DNA from 3 places in the Arthrobacter sp. Soil_C_49 genome. Region 1 is predicted to be linked to each of the others. Evidence: riboswitches for the same ligand, from Rfam matches in the RefSeq annotation. Region 1 holds a riboswitch; each other region holds the start of a gene.
The links. Region 1 has a riboswitch for thiamine pyrophosphate ahead of AC3A4Z_RS05455 (FAD-dependent oxidoreductase). Riboswitches for the same ligand answer to the same signal wherever they lie in the genome.
Positions count from the first base shown of each region.

Region 2: another riboswitch for thiamine pyrophosphate. It lies ahead of thiD (bifunctional hydroxymethylpyrimidine kinase/phosphomethylpyrimidine kinase); the one in region 1 lies ahead of AC3A4Z_RS05455 (FAD-dependent oxidoreductase).
Region 3: another riboswitch for thiamine pyrophosphate. It lies ahead of thiC (phosphomethylpyrimidine synthase ThiC); the one in region 1 lies ahead of AC3A4Z_RS05455 (FAD-dependent oxidoreductase).

Region 1 covers NZ_JBDGJZ010000002.1:442,281-445,547, forward strand. The annotation lists gene AC3A4Z_RS05445 (RNB domain-containing ribonuclease) at 1-368, opposite strand, end outside; gene thiE (thiamine phosphate synthase) at 486-1,223, opposite strand; TPP riboswitch at 1,251-1,369, shown strand; gene AC3A4Z_RS05455 (FAD-dependent oxidoreductase) at 1,362-2,702, shown strand; gene thiS (sulfur carrier protein ThiS) at 2,731-2,967, shown strand; gene AC3A4Z_RS05465 (thiazole synthase) at 2,971-3,267, shown strand, end outside.
Region 2 covers NZ_JBDGJZ010000005.1:51,861-55,127, forward strand. The annotation lists gene thiD (bifunctional hydroxymethylpyrimidine kinase/phosphomethylpyrimidine kinase) at 1-1,317, opposite strand, end outside; TPP riboswitch at 1,326-1,423, opposite strand; gene AC3A4Z_RS10155 (Rne/Rng family ribonuclease) at 1,598-3,267, opposite strand, start outside.
Region 3 covers NZ_JBDGJZ010000005.1:140,073-143,339, reverse strand. The annotation lists gene AC3A4Z_RS10600 (alpha/beta hydrolase) at 1-368, shown strand, start outside; gene thiC (phosphomethylpyrimidine synthase ThiC) at 373-2,199, opposite strand; TPP riboswitch at 2,194-2,301, opposite strand; gene AC3A4Z_RS10590 (amidohydrolase family protein) at 2,382-3,267, shown strand, end outside.

The sequences.
Region 1 (3,267 bases):
GGGATCCGCCCGTCGGGGGCGTAGAACGTCTGCCCGCGACGGCGTGTTTCCGCATCCAATGGTCCGCCCGGGCTAACAAATGCGGGCACGTCGGCGATGGCGTAGAGCACGTGGTACCCGTCGCCGTCGCGCTCGATGAACAGTGCCTGGTCCAGGTCGGTGGAGGACGCGGGATCAATGGTAACGAACTCGACGGCGGTCAGGTCGTAGGCAGGCAGCTGCAGGGATTCCACGGCTGCTTTGGCATCAGCCACGGCATCGTCAGGGTAGGCGCCGGGCAGCTCCAGTTCGGTCCGCAGCGCACTGAGCGCCGCCTCGAGCGCGTTATTGTGCTCGTGGACGTTGGGAGCCAGCCGATGGTGTGACACGAAAATCAGCCTAACTCGAATTCCGGCGATAATGCAGGCACCCGGGCCGGGAAGGGCGCGGGGTAAAAGCACGGTTACGAGCGTCAGCGGGCCGGACCGCCGGCGGCCGGGGCAGCCTCAGGAACCGGGCGCATCCAAGGCCGCGAGGAGCGATGCGGCGGCGGCCGCAGGATCGTCGGCCTCCGTGATGGCCCGGACCACCACAATGCGCCGGGCGCCCGCCTCCACCACCTGCTCCACGTTGCTGTGGTCGATGCCGCCAATGGCAAACCAGGGGACACCGCCGTCGGCCTGTCCTTTCTGCCCCGCAGGGCCCGCAGCCGCGGCGGCGTACTTCACCAGCTCAAGTCCGACCGCGGCCCGCCCCGGTTTGGTGGGTGTGGCCCACACCGGACCCACGCAGAAGTAGTCCAACCCCGCGGGCCCGGCAGCAGCCGCGAGGGCGGCGTCCACCTGCTCTGGTGCATGGCTGGACAGTCCGATGGCCGCATTGCCGTTGAGCAGGGTGCGCGCGGTGGCCAGGGGGAGGTCCTTCTGGCCGATATGGAACACCGGCGCGCCGGACAGCACGGCGATATCGGCCCTGTCGTTGACGGCCCACAGCCGGCCGTGCCGCTCCGCGGTTTCCTTCAGCACAGCCAGGAGCTCCAGCTCCTCCGCGGCCTCGATGGTCTTGTCCCGGAGCTGGATGATGTCCACGCCACCGGCAAACGCGGCGTCCACGAACTGCCCGAAATCGCCGCGGTCCTTGCGGGCATCCGTGCAGAGGTACAGGTGCGCTGAGTTGAGGCCATTGCTGATTTTGGTGGTGCTGAGGACATCGGTGCCGGCGGCAGGAGTGTGGGACACATTCATGGGGGCAAGCCTAGTTCCTCTACACTTGCCTCGTACTGCGGGAGCCCGCGGCAGCTGTCATAAAGCGCCGGGCTGAGAGGGCGTCAGAGCCGACCGCTTGACCTGATCCGGCTAGTACCGGCGTAGGGAAGGAGACACATGCGCGCACCGTCGACCCCGGCCCCACCGCATAAACCGTCCATACCTTCGGGCATCATCCGGGCTGACGTCGCCGTGATCGGCGGCGGAGTGATCGGCCACGGCATCGCCTGGGAGGCGCAACGCTCGGGGCGCTCCGTGGTGCTCATCGACGACGCCCCGGGTACCGGCGCCAGCTGGGCCGCCGCCGGAATGCTCGCGCCCGTCAGCGAACTGCACTACCAGGAAGAAGAGCTCCTCGAGCTGATGCTGGACGCCTCGGCCCGGTGGCCCGCTTTTGTGGCCGGCCTCCGCGCAGCATCCGGTGCCGATCCTGGATACATCACGACGCCGACCCTCGCCGTGGGTGCCGACGCCGCCGACCGCCGCGCGCTGATGGACCTGCGCGCGGTGCAGCAGGCGAACGGACTCACCGTGGAACCGCTCACCGTCCGCGAAGCCCGCCGGCGGGAGCCACTGCTCAGCCCGGCCATCGCCTGTGCGCTGGACACCCCGGCCGATCACCAGGTGGATCCGCGGCTGCTGGTGGACTGCCTGCGGCGCGCGCTCGCCGGCCACGGCGTGGGAAGAACCAGGGGCGAAGGTGCCCGCAGCGGGTCCCGGCAGGATCACGCAGGAGTAGCCGGCGCCGTCGACGGTTACTCGGTGCCGGACAAAGCGGCAGCGCTGCTGTGGCAGGACGGCGCTGTTGCCGGCGTCCGGTTGGCCGGCGGCGGAACCGTCCAGGCCGCAGAGACCGTAGTGGCGAACGGGCTGCACGCGGCGGAACTGGGGTTCCTCCCGGAGGGCCTGCAGCTTCCGCTGCGGCCTGTTTACGGGGACATCCTGCGGCTCGCCGTGCCCCGGCATCTGCAACCGCTGGTGACCTCCACCGTCCGCGGACTGGTGCGCGGGGTCCCGGTGTATATCGTTCCCCGCCGGGACGGGACGGTGGTGATCGGGGCAACGCAGCGCGAAGACGCGCCCTCTACCCCCGGCGCCGTTTCCGCCGGTGGCGTCTACCAGCTGCTCCGCGACGCGCAGGTGCTGCTTCCCGCCGTCGCCGAACTCGAGCTGCTCGAATGCACCGCCCGGGCCCGGCCCGGAACGCCGGACAATGCGCCGCTGCTGGGCCGGGTGCCCGCAACGGAAGGCGCGGGCCAGTCCGGCGGACACCTTCCCGGGCTCATCATCGCTACCGGGTTCTTCAGGCACGGCGTCCACCTGACGCCGGCCGCCGCCGCCATCTGCCGGGACCTCCTGGACGGCCGCGAAGATCCCCGCTGGGCGCCCTTTAGCCCCGCCCGATTCAACGAAACTCCTGCCCCAGCCGCAACCACCCCTACCCAACCGGCCGCCTGAGCCACCTACCGCCCACAAAGGAAACAGCATGAACATCACCTTGAACGGAACCCGGCACCCCGTGCCGGACGGTGCTTCCATCGCGCAGCTCGTCAGCCAGGTCACAGGAAGGCCCCTCGGGGCTGACGGCCAGGCCACCGACGGGCAGAAGCTCGGCGTGGCCGTGGCACACAACGCGCAGGTAGTGCCGCGGAGCCAGTGGTTTGCCACCGCGCTCGCGGACGGCGACGAGGTTGAACTCGTCACGGCTGTGCAGGGAGGCTGACCCATGAGCGAAACCATCACCGCTGCGTCCTCCTCCGCGCTCCAGGACCCGCTGGTCATCGACGGCGTGGAACTGTCCTCCCGGCTGATTATGGGCACCGGCGGCGCACCCAGCCTGGACGGCCTCGGCGCAGCACTCCTCGCTTCCGGCACCAGCCTGACCACGGTGGCCATGCGCCGCTACTCGACGGCGGAAACAGGCACGCTGTTCCAGCTGCTGCTGGACCATGGCATCCGGGTGCTGCCCAACACCGCCGGCTGCTTCACTGCCCGGGACGCCGTGCTGACGGCAGAACTGGCC
Region 2 (3,267 bases), on a different contig from region 1:
GAACCGGGCGTGCAATGTTGCGCCCACCTCCGCGTAGAGCCAGAAGCAGGGCAGGACGGCGGCCGCCAGGACGGCATAGCTGCCCGACGCCGATGCTGCGGTCAGGTGGTCGACATAGGACTTTGTGACCGGGCCGAGTTGGGGCTGGATGGTGCGGGTGCTTAGCCAGGAGCGGTGCAGTTCCGACTCGACCTCCAGGCATTGGCTCGCTGATCCGGCCCAGAAGAGCTGTTCGGCCTCGGTCGGCGCCAGGGCACTCGCCCTGGCGAGCACGCGGGAATAGCCGTTGAGGTAGATGGCGTCCTGCGCAAGGTAGTACGCAAACTCTTTCTCCTGCAGGCTGCCTGAAGCCAGGTCACGGATGAAGTCCAGGGCGTAGATGTCCTCCAGGTCCGGCTGGGCCTCACTCCAGAGTTGGGCGGCGAAGCTGCCTTCGGGCTGGAGCCGCTGCAGGTGGTGGAAGTGGTGCACCGGGCCGTTGCCGGTTCCCACCTCCAGCGTGGCGGATGCCTCCAGTGCGCCTGCCAGCCAGGGCTTGACTTCGCGCAGGGATGCTTCCCAGTCCCCCAGCCGCGCCTGGGCAGTGGCCATCGCGGAGGACAGCGAACATCCGGTGCCGTGGCTGTTCCGGGTAGCCACGCGCTGCCCCGGCAACACCACCACTTCCCCGGACAGCAGGCCGGCAGTGTTTACCAGGGCATCGGGGCACTCGTGACTGTCCAGGTGGCCCCCTTTGACCAGCACGGTGGCGCCGGTAGCTGCGGAGAGGGCGCGTCCCTGCTCGAGTGCTCCTGCCCAGTCCTCCTGGACGTCGCCGCCCACCAGCCTGGCGAGCTCAACGAGGTTGGGGGTGACGAGGTGGGCCAGCGGCAGGAGCACGCGCAGGGCGGCTTCGGCGGACTCCTGCAGCAGCCGGTCACCGCTGGTGGCAACTATCACCGGGTCCAAGACCACGACGGCGGGACGCACCTTGCGGAGCCAGTCCCCTACCGTCTCGATCACCTCGGCGCTGCCGAGCATTCCGATCTTGACGGCATCGATGGCGATGTCATCACTGATGGCGTCCAGCTGCGCGGCCAGGAAATCGGCCGGCAGCACGTGGACGGACCGGACGCCCTGGGTGTTCTGGGCAGTGAGGGCCGTGATAGCGGCCATCCCGTAGCCGCCGAGTGCAGCGATGCTTTTGAGGTCGGCCTGGATCCCGGCGCCGCCGGATGGGTCGGAGCCCGCAATGGACAGCACCCGGGGTACGGGACGGCCTGGCGGGGTCGAGGCAGTGAACGTTGCGGGCGCGGTTGCCGGGGTGGCAGTGGGCATTGCAAGAGTCGCAGACAAGAGGACATCCCTTCGCCGGTGCTAGCCGGACAGGTTCAACGGGTGTGGATCTCAGCCGGCTCTCTGCGCGGCACCCCGTGTCGGTTCCCCAGCCTAGCTTTTTTGGCGGCCGCAGGCAGAAGGTGACACTTTGCGACCGGCCCCGCGGCCAGCCATGCCCCCGCCCCTGGATACGGTTCGGGAGCAGGTACAGGAATGCCCGGCCGGCCACTCTTGGTGGCCGGCCGGGCATTCCCGGTTATCGTCAGCGTTCCTTGACCTCTTAGAGCTCCGAGGCCGGAACCCCTACACCGAGGATGATGGGCGCCTCGGCTGTCTCGGCTGCCTTGGCTGCCGGCTGTTCGGCACCCGTGCTGCCGGTGCCTGCCTGCTCGGGAGCTTTGGCCTCATGGGAGTGGCCCGTGCTGGCTGCCGCAACGTCCTCGTGTTGCTGCACGGCGGTTTCGTTGGCAGCACCCTGCGCACGGCTGGCGCTGCGGTGGCGCCGGGGCCGGCGCTGCCGCGTCTGCTCCAGGGTGTGGTCGCTGTAGTCCTTCTCGGGGGCCGCAGCGCGCTGCGGGGCAGCCGTTGACTGCTGCACCGGCGCCGCGGGCTCCGCCTGGGGCGCCTGCTCAGGTTCCGCCTGCGCCTGCTGTCCTTCCGCGTCCGGCGCCGTTTCGGGTTCCGTTGCGGGCTGGCCGAGATGGGCGAACGCCTCGGCGAGCCGGTCCAGGGTCAGTGCCGGCCGCGGCTGCTGCTCCTCCGCGTGCTCCACAAACGGCAGCACGACCTTCTCGCCGCCGAAGGTCAGCACGGCCGCCGGCCGGGCATCGGCGTCGCGCTTTTCAGCTGCAGGGGCGGCAGGCTGCTCTCCGGCCGCCTGCTTGGCTGCGGCCACCTCGTCGTCATGCAGGTGCGCCGCGTGCGCAGCAGCGGCGATGTTGGCCAGGGCCAGCCTGGTGGCTTCAGCCTTGGCGTGACGTTCCGCATCCGAGGGGTCCGGGTGCACGGTGTGGATCTGCACGGCAGCAGCCGGCGCTGCTTCGGGCTGCTGGCCGCCGCGGCCCCGCCGCCGCTTGCGGTCCGGGCGGGCACCGGGCTGGTTGTTGTCCGGGCGCAGGCTGTCAGGGCGGTGGCCTTCGTTGCGCGCTTCCGGCCGGCTGTCCGCACGCTGGACGTGGTGCTCGGCGGCCACGATGTTGGCGCGCCGGTGCTCCACGGGGTCGTCGTGGGTGACCACGCCGCGGCCTGCGCAGGCTTCACACTGCTCGCCGAACACTTCGAGCAGGCCGGTGCCCATCCGCTTGCGGGTCATCTGGACCAGGCCAAGCGAAGTGACCTCGGCAACCTGGTGCTTGGTGCGGTCGCGTCCCAGGCATTCCACGAGCCGGCGCAGCACCAGGTCGCGGTTGGATTCGAGGACCATGTCAATGAAGTCGATGACGATGATGCCGCCGATATCGCGCAGCCGGAGCTGGCGGACCACTTCCTCGGCAGCCTCGAGGTTGTTTTTGGTCACCGTCTCTTCGAGGTTGCCGCCGCTGCCGGTGAATTTGCCGGTGTTGACGTCCACCACGGTCATGGCTTCGGTGCGGTCGATCACGAGCGAACCGCCCGAGGGCAGGAAGACCTTACGCTCCAGCGCTTTGTGGATCTGCTCGTCAATGCGCCAGGCCGCGAAGATGTCCTGGTCCTTGGTCCACTTCTCGAGGCGGCCCACCAGGTCCGGAGCAACATAGGTGACGTATGCCTCGATGGTGTCCCAGGCTTCCTCGCCGGAGACGATGAGCTTGGAGAAGTCCTCATTGAAGACGTCGCGGACCACCTTGATGGTGAGGTCCGGTTCGCCGTAGAGCAGCTCCGGGGCAAGGATCTTGGTGGATTTCGACTGGCTCTCGATGCCCTCCCACTGGGCGCGCAGCCGGTTGATGTCGTGCGTCAGCTCTTCCTCGG
Region 3 (3,267 bases), on a different contig from region 1:
AGCCGCTCTTCGACGCCCGGCACCAGATGAGCGACCAGGACTTCCAGCGCGAGTTCGTCCGGCGCGTCTACGCCACCGACCTGCAGCAGCCGGCCACAGCCGAGGAGAAACGTTCCGCCAGGCGGCTCCGGCTGCAGGCCCCCGCCTGGGAAGCCCCGCTGCACATCGTTCCCGGCGTGCCCACCCTGGTCCTCACCGGGGGATGGGAACCGCTCTACGAGGAGATCGCCGGATACCTGCGGGAGACCGGCGCCCTGCACCGCACAGCGGCGGGAGGGCACCGGCCCCACGATTCCGTGGAGGGGGACCGTATCATCAGGTCCTTCATCCGCGACGTGGGCACGGTGCAGGCACCCTGGGCGTCCTGAGGCGTCAGCTGCCGGAGGGGACGCTCAGCTCCGGCAGGTAGACCTTGCCGCCGGCCGCCAGGAACTCCTCGCTCTTGCCCCGCATGCCCGCTGCGGCATCGGCCAGTGCCGCCTGTGCCGCTGCGGAACCATACTCATCCCGGATGTCCTGGCTGATCCGCATGGAGCAGAACTTGGGGCCGCACATGGAACAGAAGTGCGCCGTCTTGGCCGGCTCGGCAGGCAGTGTCTCGTCATGGAATGCCTCGGCCGTCACCGGGTCCAGGGACAACGCAAACTGGTCGCGCCAGCGGAACTCGAACCGCGCCTTGGACAGGGCGTCATCGCGTTCGTGCGCGCCGGGGTGGCCCTTGGCGAGGTCTGCCGCGTGGGCCGCGATCTTGTAGGTGATCACCCCGGTCTTGACGTCGTCCTTGTTGGGCAGGCCCAGGTGTTCCTTGGGGGTGACGTAGCAGAGCATGGCGGTACCGTAGCGGGCGATCTCCGTGGCGCCGATGGCCGAGGTGATGTGGTCATAGCCGGGCGCCACGTCGGTGACCAGCGGACCCAGGGTGTAGAACGGGGCACCCTTGCACAGTTCCTGCTGGCGCTCGACGTTCTCCCTCACCAGGTGGAACGGGATGTGCCCGGGGCCTTCCACCATCACCTGCACGTCGTATTCCCACGCCCGCTGCGTGAGCTCGGCCAGCGTATCCAGTTCGGCGAACTGTGCCGCATCATTGGCGTCCGCCGTCGCCCCCGGCCGCAGCCCGTCCCCCAGGGAAAAGGCGACGTCGTACTTGGCAAAGATTTCGCAGAGCTCGTCGAAGTGCGTGTAGAGGAAGTTTTCCTGGTGATGCGCCAGGCACCAGCCGGCCATGATCGAACCGCCGCGGGACACGATGCCCGTTACCCGGTTGGCCGTCAGGGGAACGTACCGGAGCAGGACGCCAGCGTGGATGGTCATGTAATCCACACCCTGTTCGCACTGCTCAATGACGGTGTCGCGGAAAATCTCCCATGTCAGTGCGTTTGCTTCCCCGTTGACCTTCTCAAGTGCCTGGTAGATGGGGACGGTCCCGATCGGCACGGGGGAGTTGCGGATGATCCATTCCCTCGTGGTGTGGATGTCGTCGCCGGTGGAAAGGTCCATCACCGTGTCCGCGCCCCACTGGGTGGCCCACTGCAGCTTGTCCACCTCCTCGGCGATCGAACTGGTGACCGCCGAGTTTCCGATGTTCGCGTTGATCTTCACCAGGAACGCCTTGCCGATGATCATCGGCTCGGACTCCGGGTGGTTGATGTTGTTCGGAATGATGGCCCGGCCGGCAGCCACTTCACTGCGGACCAGCTCCACGTCGCAGTTCTCCCGCAGTGCCACGAACCGCATCTCCGGGGTGATCACGCCCTGCCGTGCGTAGTGCATCTGCGTGACGGTTTTGCCGTCGACGGCGCGGCGGGGCACCGGCCGCGCGCCCTTCCACTCGGCGCTCGCCGCCCCGCGGCGGACGGCAGAACGGCCGTCGTCGAGCAGGTTCCGCCCGCGCCCGCTGTACTTTTCGGTGTCCCCGCGTGCTTCAATCCACTCCGCGCGGAACGGCGTGAGGCCGCGGACGGGATTACTCCCCGGACCGGCGGTGCGGTAGACACGGAACGGTCCGTTCGGCTGGCCGTTCGGTGAATCCGCCAGCTCAATTTCCGTGACCGGCACCCGGATTCCGGCCGCCGCGTCCTGGACGAACGCCAGGGAATGGGACTTCAGCGACTGCGTGACCGGAGGCTGGACCTGGCCACCCGCCGTTGCGCCGGACGGATTTTGGGCAGGGTTAAGCTGTGCATTTGATGTACTCAAGGAATACTCACTTCCTTCGCCGGCATTACCCGGACAGGTTCAACGGTCGCAGGCTGCATCAGCCCGATCTCAGCCCCTGCAAGGGCACCCGTGTGGTCACCAAGAAGCTACCACAGCTCGTTGGACTGCCTGTGTCATATCCGGCGGTGCTAGCCTTTCGGGCGGGAAAGAGAGGAAGATCCATGGCAGAAACCATCCAGTTCAACGGCGCCGTGCTGACCGGGCCGGACACCGAGGTACGCGGGCTCTGGTCCGTTGGCGGCAGGCTCACGTTCCGTCGGCCGGCGGCGGAACCGGCCAGAATTTTGGACGGCTGGGTGCTGCCGGGTTTTGCTGACGCCCATTGCCACATCGGCCTGGGAACCGGGGGCGCCGTCGATGAAGCGACGGCGGAAGAGCAAGCACGGACCGACCTGGAAGCGGGCACTCTGCTGGTCAGGGATGCGGGTTCCCCCGTAGACACCCGCTTCCTCCAGGGGAGTCGTGCGGCGCCGGTGCTCATCCGTGCCGGGAGGCACGTGGCCAGGACCCGCCGGTACCTCCGCGGCTTCGCTGAGGAAGTGGAACCCGACGGCCTGGTGGAGGCCGTCCGGAAGCAGGCGCGCGACGGCGACGGCTGGGTCAAGCTCGTGGGGGACTGGATAGACCGCGGCGCCGGTGACCTGGCGCCGTCGTTTCCCGCCGCCGTCGTCAAGGACGCCGTCCGGGCGGTGCACGATGAAGGCGCGCGGGTCACCGCGCACTGCTTCGCCGAAGAGACCCTGGACCAGATGCTGGACGCGGACATCGACTGCATCGAACATGCCACGGGACTGCTGCCACGGCACATTCCACGGTTCGTGGAGCAGGATGTTCCCATCGTGCCCACCCTCATCAACATCGCCACTTTCCCGGACATCGCTGCGCAGGCCGAGCCCAAGTTCCCCCGGTACGCCGCCCATATGCGCGCCCTGTGGGAACGGCGCGCGGAACGGGTGCTGGAGGCCTTCGAAGCCGGGGTGAAGATCTACGCCGGCACGGACGCGGGCAGCGTCATCAGGCACGGCAGGATCGGGGACGAAATCCTGG